DNA from 4 places in the Aeribacillus sp. FSL M8-0254 genome. Region 1 is predicted to be linked to each of the others. Evidence: riboswitches for the same ligand, from Rfam matches in the RefSeq annotation. Region 1 holds a riboswitch; each other region holds the start of a gene.

Region 1 (3,213 bases):
TTCTTCCTCCCGAGAGCGTTGAGCAACAACTTCCAAACGATACCTGATCGAATTCATTCCTTCTCCTTGAAAGACCGTAACCCCAAAACCAGCCTCCCTCAATTTTTTTACTAATTCAGAATTTTTATCCATTAAATTCACATTGTATGTTACATATCCAAAAGCCAGCTTTTTCTCCAGTTCACCGCCCAACAACAGCCCTGCACCAAAACCGATAATATATGCACTAATATTGTAAATATTAGATAAATCTTGAAAAACTATTCCTAAAGCGACAATATAAATCGCTGCTTCTAGCAAACCTATACCAGCAGCAGCCTTTGTTTGATTTTTCACTAACAAAATAGTTCGGATCGTCAATACTGGTACATACAATAATTGCAGCAAAAAAATAAAAATTGCTTGTAGAAACATGTTGCCTAGACACTCCTTTGTTCCATCATACTATAAATTATTTTCGAAAAGAAAGAGCTATCATAAACTCAAAATCTGAGATTTGAAACTACATTTTTACAATTCATCTTGATCTGTTATTATGCTTCAAAACTTCCTTTTTCATGCGAATAGGCTGGCGCTTGAAATACATCGCTGTTCTCCATACCCACTCCAACGGACCTAATTGAAAATATTTAAACCAAATATGGCTGATGATAAGCTGCACGGCAAAAATTGCGAGTGCAAGCCAAAAACCGGCGAAGGGGTATACTTTACCGTACAATCCCAATCCGTAATGATAAAAAATATATGTACAAATAACAGATTGCATGATGTAATTTGTCAATGACATGCGTCCAACAGGCGCAATCTTCTTAACAATTTGCCGGCAGATTGGGTGAAAATATAAAAATATGAGAGAGGTCACATAAAACAACATGAGAAATGGTGCACCGAACACCATGTAAAAACTATTTTCAGCGGTGACCGCAAAAATATTTAACGGAAGCCCAATGATAAGCCCGAAAAACCAGATGGCTGTTAATAACCTTCGATGCTTCTCCGGTTCTTGAAAAAGCTTTTGTTTCGCAAATATCATGCCAACTAAAAACATGCTGATATATGGGATCATGTTTAATAAATAGACAAGCGGTTGAAAAGGCCACATGCCAGACATAGACATGTAAAAAAGCCGATCATGAATACGCTGATGGAAAATATCAGTAAAACTTCCGTTTTGATATGAATGGATTGCGTTTCTTGCCTCCTCTTCCAGTAAGGCAGCCTGCTCTCTTTTTTGGACTAAAGCATCCTCACCATTGGATACAGCCGTCATCAAACCAATAAGGAGCAAATATAAACTAAATAAACATACAGTCCATACCAAAAGGATTTTCCAGGAACACTTCCGGAAAAAAAGGAGAAGAAACCCCAGCACAGCATAATCCATTAAAATGTCTCCATCCCAGATGAAAAATGAATGAATTAGTCCAAATACAAAAAGCACCACCAGTCTGCGTATATATATAGAAACAAAGTTCCTGCCGTTTCCTAAAGCCCGTTCCTCCATGATGATGATTCCAAATCCGAACAATAATGAGAACATTGTAATAAACTTCATTTGTACAAATATATCCAAAATATTTTTCGTTAGAAAATCCCATGTTCTCCATGTTTCAGTAAAAAAATTTTCGCTGCCTATTTGGTATAAATATACATCTGGATAGCTGAAATGCGCCATATTCACAAGTAAAATTCCAAATATCGCAGCCCCCCGCACCACATCCACTACTTCATAACGCTCACGATTAAGATTCAAATCAAAACCCCCATTCTGAAAAAAGTTCTTATTATAAACGCCCTTTTTTCATTATTTTTTGTCCAAAGGCTGCATTTCAGCTTTATCGTGTTTAAATATTTGAATATAGCGAAAAAAGAATGACAATTTTCTTATAGTCTATTATGATAGACATAAGATTCGAATATCAACAGATCCACAAGGGGAGCTATATGCTGAGAGTGGACGGGTATTTCGTCCAGACCCTTTGAACCTGTTAGTTAATGCTAGCGTAGGGATGTGGAAGTAACTGATCCATGATACAGCCTTTTTCCCCCTTATGGATATTTGTTGATAGCAAATAATATACAGGGGGTTTTATTTTTGGAAAAAAATCGTTTATTACTATTAATAGAAGCAGCAATCTTTGCAGCATTGGCAGTTATACTTGATCTTCTCCCTTCCATTCAATTATCATCAGCCATTTCTATATCCATTGCCATGGTGCCTGTACTCATATTATCGTTTCGATCCGGTGCAAAGATTGGCTTCATTTCCGGCCTTTTATGGGGATTATTGCAAATTGTATTAGGTGATGCATACATCCTGACGCCTGTTCAAGGTTTCATCGACTATTTCCTAGCTTTTTCCTTTATCGGTTTAGCCGGTCTTTTCAGTAAAACTATCCAAAATAAGCTGAAAGATGGAAAGAAAAGCTCTGCTCTTGTTTTCATCATCTTTGGCATCTTCATCGGAGCTTTTGCACGTTATTTTTGGCATTTTATCAGCGGTGTCTTTTTCTTCGGAGAATATGCACCAGAAGGAATGTCAGCGGTCGTTTATTCTTTGATCGTAAACGGCATTACGATGATAGGAGCCTTTGTATTATGCGCTGTCGTTACTGTTATTCTCATTATGGCGGCGCCAAGATTGGTTGTAAAATAAACAAAATCATCCTCTGCAAAACATGCAGAGGATTATTTTGTTTATAGGGTAAATACTTTCGTTTCAACAGTGTATTTTTTTAATTTTTCACGGCTTACATGAAAACCGATCCCCGGGCTATCAGGCAAGGCAATTTTTCCATTATAAACCGATATTTCCGGTTCAATAATATCTTCTTCCCAATACTTAGATGAACTGGATATATCTCCTGGCAGTGTGAATTGTTCAAGTGTCGCTAGGGATATATTATGGGCCCGTCCAATCCCTGATTCAAGCATCCCTCCGCACCAAACTGGAACATTTTGCTCTTTGCAAAAATCATGGATTTTTTTTGCTTCTGTCAAACCGCCAACACGGCCGATTTTTATATTCATAATTTTGCAGCTTCGAAGTTCAACAGCCTTTCGAGCATCTTCTAAGGAACAAATACTTTCATCTAAACAGATCGGTGTTTCCAATTCTTTTTGAAGTTTGCTATGATCCACAATATCATCGTGCGCAAGAGGCTGCTCAATCATCATTAATTGAAACTCATCCAATTGTTTTAGATGATTTAT
Region 2 (3,213 bases), 1.8 Mb from region 1:
CGTATTTGCTCGTTGTGACAAAAATATCTTCCAGCCATTTCAATTCTTCTTCCCGTTTTCCTTCTGCAAGCTCATTCATTAAATCTTTCAGCCATTTTGCCAATTCACCGAATTCTGTTGATGCGTACATTTTTACCCACTCGCCGTAAAACTCATGTTCACTGGCACCAGGAATCTCATGTAAGCGTGTGCCGATTTCATAATAGCTCCATGTACATGGAAGGACTGCGGCAACCAGTTCTGCCAATGATCCTCGCTGCGACACATTTAACATATAGCTCGTATATGCAACGGTTGTAGCAGCAGGCTGAACTTGTTCTAATTTTTCCTTCTCTATTCCTATTCTTTCAGCGTATTGACGATGCAAATCCATTTCCACTTTTAACGTCGAATGTAGAAGATCAGCAAAAACTGTCATTGTTTGAAGATTGTGAGCCTTTAAGCTTCCAAGGGCAAACAGGCGGCAGTATTCGATTAAATAAAGATAATCCTGCTCCATAAAAAAGCGAAATTTGTCGATATCCAGCGTCCCATTGCCGATTCCTTGAACAAACGGATGATGGTAACTCGCTTCCCAAATCGGTTTTGCAGTTTTATACAATCGGTCTGTAAACATTTGAATTACCCCTTTCGCAGCTTTTGTAATTGTCATCGTTTTTTCTGATACCAATCAAATAAAAACGCGATCAGCGATTTTGTAAATGTTTTTAATTGGGGGATGGACAGCTTTTCATTCACCGAGTGTGCATCTTCAAGCGTGCCCGGTCCATATAAAACGACGGGAATTCCCGCTTCACTCAGCCAGCCGCCGTCTGTCACAGTAGGGGACATCGTCAGCTTTGCTTCCTCATTAAATGCCAGTTTATGTGCTTTTTGTAATGTTTTCACTCCGAGTGAATGTTCGTCATATGAAAAAGCTGGGAAAATTTCTCCTCGATCTTCAATCATCGATGTGCCGCCCCATTTAAATTTCGGAGGATATTTCCGAAGCCATGGATCAGCCATTGCAACATGATGGATATGTTCTTCAATTTCCCGGATCACCTCTACATAATGCTCTTCCGGGTAATAGTGAACGGTAATCCAAAGGGAACATTTATCGGCCACAAAAGCGGCGTGCCTTCCACCTTCAATCACTGCAGGATTAATTGTGGCAGAACCAGGCGGAAAGCCTTTGCTCGTTTTCATCACTGCCCAATGCTGTTCAAGCTCTCGCAGTCCTTCAATAATTTTCATCATTTTTTCAATCGCGCTTGCCCCAAAAAGCTTCCCGCCGGCATGAATCATTTGTCTTCTCGTGCCATCGTGAAATGTCTCGGGGCTTTCAATCGTAATCCAGCCCGTGATCACCCCGCCTTGCCCTTGTATTTCACAGTTGCTTGAATCGACAACGATGGCAAAATCAGCTCGATATCCCCGGTCGCAGCACGATTTTGTTCCTGCTTCGCCTACTTCTTCACCGACGACGGACTGAAAAATGATATCCCCTCCCGGCTCAATGCCGTTTTCTTGCAGCAGCTTTAATGCAAACAGACTGGCAGCCATTCCCCCTTTCATATCCGCTACACCGCGTCCGTATATGTAATCCCCTTTAACCGTTGCCTCAAAAGGAGGCGTTAGCCATTCTTCTCCCTCTTCGATTGAAGCGACATCAATATGCCCGTTAATAATTAAACTGTGGTAATATTCTGGATCTTTTCCTTTTTTCGTTCCTACTACGACTGGATCTTGTTCATATAAATCCCATTGATCAATGGAAAAGCCGATGTCTTCCAAATATGAGGCGACATACTTTTGAGCCTCTTTTGCATTTCTTGCCGGAGGGCTCGGCGTTTCAAACGATACGAGTGTTTTTAGAAGATTCAGAAGTTCTTCTTCCCTTTCATCAATTTGCTGAAATAGCGTTTGTAACACGTTGTCTCCCCTTTCTTAACATTTTGTTTTGAAAAATGGTTTGCCAACCAGTCTTGTAATGCAAAAAGCCCGTTCCCAATATAAGGGAACGGGCAAGTATATACAAAACCCATAGACAGGTTTCGATATTACTGCACCACTTCCCTACGCTAGTATGATCTAGATCAGGTTCAAAGGGTCAAGGCACACGCCTTTCTCAGCCTTTCGGCTCCCCTAGTGGTATGTTAATATTATGAAATTTTCATTTAATTTCATTAAATCATAAAATATAGAAAAATACAAGCTAACGGTTAATTGATCCTTTTTGCTGTCTTTAATAATTCACGATAACCAATTCGAGTAAATTGCAAATGTTGATCAATATAATTAGCCTTTTTCAAATGCTCGATGGATTGTTCAGAAAAACTGCCGCTAATTTCCTGAAACCTTTGATTAATTTCCACTAACGAATGATTTAATATAAAATCCGCATCAAGCAGCAGGACAATCCGCTCGATCTCAGGATCTCTTTTTAAAATCAAGTTGGCAATCCGGCCTTTCATGAATGCCAGCTCTTGTTGAAGCTTTGAAGCTTCATCCTCTTTTTCTCTAATTTTGGCTCGGTACTTTTGTTTTTCTTCCTCTTCGATACCGGCTTTTGTTAATAGCTCCTCCAACAATTGCGTTTTATCAAGCTCCAGTTTATTTAATTGCTGTTCTTTTCGCGCCATTTCTGTTTCATCAGGCAGCTTTTCGGTTTGAATAGGCTCTTTTCGTTCTTCTTTCATCTTTATCATATAGTCTATTTTCCGATAGACAAGGAAGGCGAGAACAACTAAACATCCATTTAATAGCAGAGATATAAAACGCACGACGACGTCGTTAAACGCAAGCAAATAAAATAGGAAAAGGATAACGATGACAGCCAAAAGCACCTTTAATAGATTCATAATGGAAAAAGTTTGTGATTGTTTTGCCATCCACCTATGCTCCTTTTTGTTCAAACTAGCATCATTTATTATAGCATGTTGTGATTTGGAATGTGAATCATTTCTTTAGGATTGAGAGCTGGAAAAAGGATGTCAGATGAATGGTAAATGGAGATGCTTATCTTTTGAAAGCTTCGAAGCAATAAAAACAAGTCCTTTCAAAGCCGGAAAGGTATTTCTAAAATGAAAAACCACCTGCAATGTTTTGCAGATGGTTGAATCATTCAGCGTTTTCTGTTTCCGCTAACACCCGATTAACACGTTTTTCCAGCATTTTCATTCCGCTTCCTCCTGCTTGGAAGTGGCGAAGAATGCCGTTTTTGTCAAAAAC
Region 3 (3,213 bases), 590 kb from region 1:
CACGAACAAAACAACCGTTTCCAATCCCGCAAGCCCTGCAATAAAATGACCGAAGAAAAACAAAAACAGTGCCAATAGTCCAATAAAACCAGGAATGCCAAACCCAGGAGTGTACAATTCTAACACAAACCCTAAACCGCTAATCGTTAATAATATCGGAATGGTATACATGTTTGTTACAAAACGGGCTATTTTTTCAGCAAACGTCTCCTCAGTCTCTTGGATTTTTGCACCTTCCATTCCGATCGATTTCAAAAGCTCTGCCCGGCTTTTGGCGATGCCTTCACCATACCCGACTTCCATCGCTTGTTTTGCTGTTAATGTTAGTAATTCTCCTTTTTCTGCACCATATTCGGGCATATCCAAGCTGCTGTCAACCATCGCCTCAGCGAACATAGGGTCTCTGCCATGAAGCTCAGCAGCATTTCTCATCTCTGCTTTCCAAAACGATTGCACTTTTACTTCTGCAGCATTGCCATTGGAGTCAATGACAGCCGCTGACCCAATGGTACCGCCAGGATGGTAATATATTTGATCAGCCCTTAATGCTATATAAGCCCCTGCGGAAATCGCATGTTTATTGACATAAGCGATTGTTTTGATATCTGTATCCATAATCATTTTGCCTATTTCTATCGCTGCCTCTAAAGCACCTCCAGGAGTGTTCAATTCAAAAACAATGACATCCGCCTTTTCTTTTTCCGCCTCCTGGATGGATCGTTTAATAAAATGCACCAATCCTTTTTCAATTGTATTTTCAATCGGAATAAAATAAACGGTTTTCCCTTCAGCTGATTTGGCATCAAAAGACGCACAAATAATCGACAAGATGAGCAGCAGAGCGCAAATAGCGAAAAACTTATTGTTTGATTTCAGGCCTCTCCCCCCTTATTTTTTGCCTAATATTATTACGGACAATTGTGCAGAAAGTTTCAAAAATCAACAATTCTACAAACATCATGAAACGAAAAAATATTTTCATTATTTTTCATATTATGTTACTATTAAAAAAAATATATAACCATCTACTAGGGGTGTCCAATTAGCTGGACTGAGAGAAGAACGCGCCTGAAGTTCTTCAACCCTTTGAACCTGATCTGGATGATGCCAGCGTAGGGAAGTAGGTAGCGGGAGTATTTGTATTGCCTTCTTTTTCTATATTGAATTGATCGGGTTCGTGCTAAAGCGAACCCGTTTTTATTTTTCACATCCCATCTCCCCTCCTATTTTTCTATGCACATCTTCAGATAAAAAAATGGAGGAGGAGAAAAATGAAACATTATTTCGAAAACATGCAGTTTCCAGCAAGCAAAAAAATTTATGTGACTGGGTCAAGACCCGATATTCGGGTTCCGATGAGGGAAATTCAATTAACTCCCACGAAAACGGAAGCGGGAACGTTTGAAAATGAACCTGTAAAGGTTTATGACACGAGCGGTCCCTATACAGATCCTGATTTTCAGGCAGATATTCATAAAGGTTTGCCGGCTGTGCGCAAACAGTGGATTTTAGACCGTCATGATGTTGTAGAATATGATGGGCGCCAGGTAAAGCCTGAAGATAATGGATTTCGCAATTGGGAAGATCACAATATTGCCACACCTTTTCATCGAAAGCCTTTCAAAGCAAAAAAAGGTGCTGTCGTTACACAAATGCACTATGCAAAAAAGGGGATCATCACCCCAGAGATGGAGTTTGTGGCGATTCGTGAAAACATGGATCCTGAATTCGTTCGTCAAGAAGTCGCTGCCGGCAGGGCCATTATTCCGTCCAACATTAATCACCCGGAAAGTGAACCGATGATCATCGGCCGGAACTTTCATGTAAAAATTAATGCCAACATTGGCAATTCAGCTGTAACATCGTCAATCGAAGAAGAAGTTGAGAAGATGCTTTGGGCCATCCGCTGGGGCGCTGACACAATTATGGACCTGTCAACAGGAAAAAATATTCATGCAACAAGAGAATTTATCATCCGCAACTCGCCCGTGCCGGTTGGAACCGTCCCGATTTACCAAGCGCTCGAAAAAGTAAATGGCGTTGCTGAAGAGTTAACATGGGAAATTTACCGTGATACATTAATTGAGCAAGCAGAACAAGGGGTCGATTATTTTACTATACATGCCGGCGTGCTGCTTCGCTATATCCCTTTGACCGTCAAACGGACGACCGGAATCGTATCCCGCGGCGGTTCGATCATGGCGCAGTGGTGTATGGCGCATCATCAAGAAAACTTTTTATACACTCATTTTGAAGAGATTTGCGAAATTTTAAAAACATATGATATTGCCGTTTCATTAGGTGACGGCTTGCGTCCCGGATCTATTCGAGATGCCAATGATGAAGCGCAATTTGCCGAATTGAAAACGCTCGGTGAATTGACGGAAATCGCCTGGAAACATGATGTCCAAGTCATGATCGAAGGCCCTGGGCACATTCCGATGCATAAAATTAAAGAAAATGTTGATTTAGAAAATGAAATTTGCAAAGGGGCTCCTTTTTATACCCTCGGTCCATTAACAACCGATATTGCTCCCGGCTATGATCATATTACGTCAGCCATTGGGGCAGCCATGATCGGCTGGTACGGAACGGCCATGCTATGTTATGTAACTCCGAAAGAGCATTTAGGCCTTCCCAATAAAGAGGATGTGCGCCAAGGTGTTGTTGCTTATAAAATTGCAGCCCATGCCGCAGATTTGGCAAAAGGGCATCCAGGCGCCCAAATAAGGGATGATGCTTTATCAAAAGCCCGTTTTGAATTCCGCTGGAACGACCAATTTAATCTTTCTCTCGATCCTGAACGGGCACGCGAATATCATGACGAAACTTTGCCGGCAGAAGGAGCGAAAATTGCCCATTTTTGTTCTATGTGCGGTCCAAAATTTTGCTCGATGAAAATTTCCCACAATTTAAGAAAAATGGCCGGTTCAAGTGATTCTGATTTCGTTCAGGAAGGTTTGAGGCAAAAAGCAAAAGAATTTATAGAGGGCGGGTCATCCCTTTATCGATAAATAATTTTCAAACTAATGGGGCTATCCAGAAAGTCAAAATCCATTGAAAACGAAACATCATAAACATTGATATATCAACGTTTCTAAAACATTAAAGGGGCGTCTATAAGCCGGAAAATCGACTTATTAGACAGCCCCTATTCATTCATTAAACGTTTGATCAATCCCGCTGGTTCAATCGGAGCTAAACTTTTATGAT
Region 4 (3,213 bases), 2.1 Mb from region 1:
GTTTTCAAAATCATGTCTTTTACGATCAAGCTTGTAATCGGCGCTAGAAGAATGCCGTTTCGATAATGGCCGGTCGCAAAAAAGATTCCCTCATGCTCCGGGTGCTCGGCAAAATACGGCCAGCCGTCAGCTGTTTGCGGCCTGAGCGACGACCAAGCACTAACGACCGGTTCAGACCCGATTTCTGGCATAATTTTCTGAACCTTTATCATTAATTCGGATACTCCTTTGACTGTCGGATGCGTATCCCAGTCGTTTTCATAAGAAGTTGCTCCAATAATAACGGTGCCGTCTTTTTTCGGTACGATATAACAGTGCTCGTAAAACACTGTTTTGTTGATCACCAGTTTTTTCGGTTTTACGGCTAAGCATTCTCCTTTAACGGGCTTCATTGGATTTCTCAGCCCCAGCTTTTCAAAGAAAAAGCCACTCCAAACTCCGCTTGAAACGACGACTTTTCCACATATAAAAACTCCTTGGGAAGTGACAAGCTTGAATGCTTTTCCCTCTTTAATCACGTCGAAAACAGGACATTGTTCAAAAATAGATGCACCATATTTTCTAGCGCCTTTCGCATATGCGCAGCAAACAGATGAACCTTTCACTTGGCCGTCATGCTTAAGCCAAAGAGCTCCCGCAATGTCTTCAGAAACATGTGGCTCATTTGCCAGTACGTTTTCCCTTGAATGCCATTCTAGTTCATTCTCATCTGCAAGCGATTGCAGAAAGCGGCCTTCTTCCTCAGTAAATGCAAGCCGATACATGCCTTCCTGCACAAGCTCAATATCCACACCAGATTGCTCCAATAATTCTTTTGCAAGGCTCGGATATAAATTTCGGCTCTCTAAGCATAGCTCAAAAAATATGTCTCTTTTTTCATTTTCAGAATGGGCACCCAGCATTCCTGCTGCAGCGGATGTCGCTTTACCTCCGATTTCGCCGCTTTCAAACACGGCGGTCTTCAGCCCTGCTTTTGATAGCTCATAGGCGATCCCTTGGCCGATGACCCCTCCCCCGATGATTCCAACATCAAAAACGTTCATTTTAAAAAGTTTCTCCTTTCCTGAAAAGTTTGGCAGCGCTCTCTGGATCTTTTGAAGAAAAGATATAGGACATAACGGCAATACCGCTTGCTTTTTTTTCTAAAACTTTTTGCATATTATCAGGCGTGATCCCACCAATGGCGATAATGGGAATATTGACGTGTCCAACAATTTTTCCGAGCAAATCTGTTCCCTTTGCCGGAAGTCCTTTTTTACTGTTCGTTTCAAAAACGTTTCCGAAAAAACAATAGTCTGCTCCGTCTTTTTCTGCTTTTACCGCTTCATCTAATGAATGGACGCTGACGCCTGCTTTTATTTGCGGAAAAGCGCTTTTCACTTTTTTTACCGGCAGGCCGGTTCCCGGAAGATGAACATTTTGAATGCCTGTTAGGAGCGCAACATCGAGCCGATCGTTGATAACAAGCTGTTCTCTCCTTATCCCGTTTGCCAAAAGCTGTTCTACGAGATGAATGATCTCACATGGTCTTTTATTTTTTTCTCGTATATGAACGTAATCAACATGATCTGATATGGACAAAATTATGCGTATTAGCTCGTTAACTGTTTTTGTTCCGTCTGTTACGGCATGAAGCTCCAACATTGTACATTCCTTTCATGAGAAAGACGCTCACACTCGTCTTTCAAGGTTCAAAACTGGAAAGCAGCTGTCCAAGGGTGAGACTGGAAACAATAAAAAACCACCTTCCTTGCTGGAAAGTGGTAATGGAATATCAGACACATGTTTCAAATTCCCACTTCCCTACGCTGGCATCATCCAGATCAGGTTCAAAGGGTCTTAAAGTCAACACTTTAATCTCAGCCTTTCCAAAGGCTCCCCTAGTGGATGCTTATTAAATTTTCATACTAATTTCATGCTATCACAATTTGTTTTGTTTGCAAATATTATTTGCTAAATTCCAGCTCATCTTTTAACTCATTTACATATTTGCGGGAACCCGTTACAATCAAGCGGTCCCCTTTTTTCAATTCGGTATCGCCGTGAGGTACAATGGAATCTTCACCTCGAAAAATCCGGACAAAGATACAATCTCCCGTAAACGGAAAGTATCGAAGCTTCATTCCATCATATTTTCGGTTATTCATATTAATTTGATAAAGAGAGTTGTCTTGGTTTGTTAAGATCCGCATAACGCCAGGCGATTCGATCAAAGCCCTGAGCAGCGTTTTTGTTGACAGCATGACGGAAAATACGCTGATCCCCTTTTCTTTTAATGCTTGATCCAACTCCGGGGAAGAAATGGAGGCGATGACCTGTTCTACGCCGCATTCTTTTGCATATGTCGCAATTTCCGCATTTCTTTCTTCATCCCCAGTAGCCACTATTACTATATCAGCTTCCATTATGTGGTGTTCATTCAATGATTCTATCGAATAGTCTTTCAATACTTCAATTTTAAACACCGATTGAGCAGTCCCGTTTTCAATTTTGTCTTGCTGTGTATGATATACGGTTGCTTCATACAAATTTTTATCCAATTCCCTTGTGACTGGAAGGGTCATTTGATTTGCACCAATAAAAGCAATTTTCTTTTTTGGCTGCACCGCCATTTTTTTAGGGAATAATTTTTTAAATCCTATCGGCGTGATAATGCTTGTTAACACGGCAACTACTATTAATGCGTCAGCCATTTGCTTATCAATCAGTTCGATTCGCTGTCCAATTTCCGCTGCCGCAATAACTAATGATAAAGTGGCAGTCAACAAGAACGCCGCCGCAATCGTTGTTTTCGTATCATACCATTTTCTCAGCACAAAAACGGGAATAAACTTTGAGATCAAGAGGGCGAGAAATAACAAAGTAATTAACAAAAGAAGGTTCGGATCTTTGATCAATTCCCATAAATCCAATTCCACCCCTACCATGACAAAAAAGATCGGGATTAAAAAACCGTATCCAAACGAATCTAGCTTTTGCACCAAGTCTGAATTAGGCGATAAAAGCGAGACTAAAACTCCCGCAAGGAAGGCGCCTAAAATATTTTCTGCCCCAAGCGTTTCCGATAAACTGACAAGCACTATTATTAACGTAAAAACCGCCCTTGTTCCAATTTGGACCGTTCCTTTTGACATCGATTTAATAAAGGATCGACTTTTAAACCTTTTGCCAATGAAGTAAAGCAGTACGCCTGCTGCAAACAAAAGAAGCAGA

Evidence for each region. Region 1 has a riboswitch for thiamine pyrophosphate ahead of thiT (energy-coupled thiamine transporter ThiT). Riboswitches for the same ligand answer to the same signal wherever they lie in the genome.
Region 2: another riboswitch for thiamine pyrophosphate. It lies ahead of NSQ44_RS07050 (acetylornithine deacetylase); the one in region 1 lies ahead of thiT (energy-coupled thiamine transporter ThiT).
Region 3: another riboswitch for thiamine pyrophosphate. It lies ahead of thiC (phosphomethylpyrimidine synthase ThiC); the one in region 1 lies ahead of thiT (energy-coupled thiamine transporter ThiT).
Region 4: another riboswitch for thiamine pyrophosphate. It lies ahead of tenI (thiazole tautomerase TenI); the one in region 1 lies ahead of thiT (energy-coupled thiamine transporter ThiT).

What each region holds. Positions count from the first base shown of each region.
Region 1 covers NZ_JBBOZY010000001.1:3,248,554-3,251,766, forward strand. Annotated here, with positions in the region: gene NSQ44_RS15800 (DUF2179 domain-containing protein) at 1-414, opposite strand, end outside; gene NSQ44_RS15805 (DUF418 domain-containing protein) at 518-1,753, opposite strand; TPP riboswitch at 1,924-2,027, shown strand; gene thiT (energy-coupled thiamine transporter ThiT) at 2,096-2,656, shown strand; gene menC (o-succinylbenzoate synthase) at 2,698-3,213, opposite strand, start outside.
Region 2 covers NZ_JBBOZY010000001.1:1,446,747-1,449,959, reverse strand. Annotated here, with positions in the region: gene tenA (thiaminase II) at 1-616, opposite strand, end outside; gene NSQ44_RS07050 (acetylornithine deacetylase) at 649-1,914, opposite strand; TPP riboswitch at 2,039-2,139, opposite strand; gene NSQ44_RS07045 (hypothetical protein) at 2,205-2,873, opposite strand; gene NSQ44_RS07040 (TlpA family protein disulfide reductase) at 3,103-3,213, opposite strand, start outside.
Region 3 covers NZ_JBBOZY010000001.1:2,658,450-2,661,662, forward strand. Annotated here, with positions in the region: gene NSQ44_RS12925 (NfeD family protein) at 1-828, opposite strand, end outside; TPP riboswitch at 1,021-1,136, shown strand; gene thiC (phosphomethylpyrimidine synthase ThiC) at 1,272-3,014, shown strand; gene NSQ44_RS12935 (MGDG synthase family glycosyltransferase) at 3,152-3,213, opposite strand, start outside.
Region 4 covers NZ_JBBOZY010000001.1:1,111,968-1,115,180, reverse strand. Annotated here, with positions in the region: gene thiO (glycine oxidase ThiO) at 1-1,043, opposite strand, end outside; gene tenI (thiazole tautomerase TenI) at 1,045-1,644, opposite strand; TPP riboswitch at 1,784-1,892, opposite strand; gene NSQ44_RS05480 (monovalent cation:proton antiporter family protein) at 1,947-3,213, opposite strand, start outside.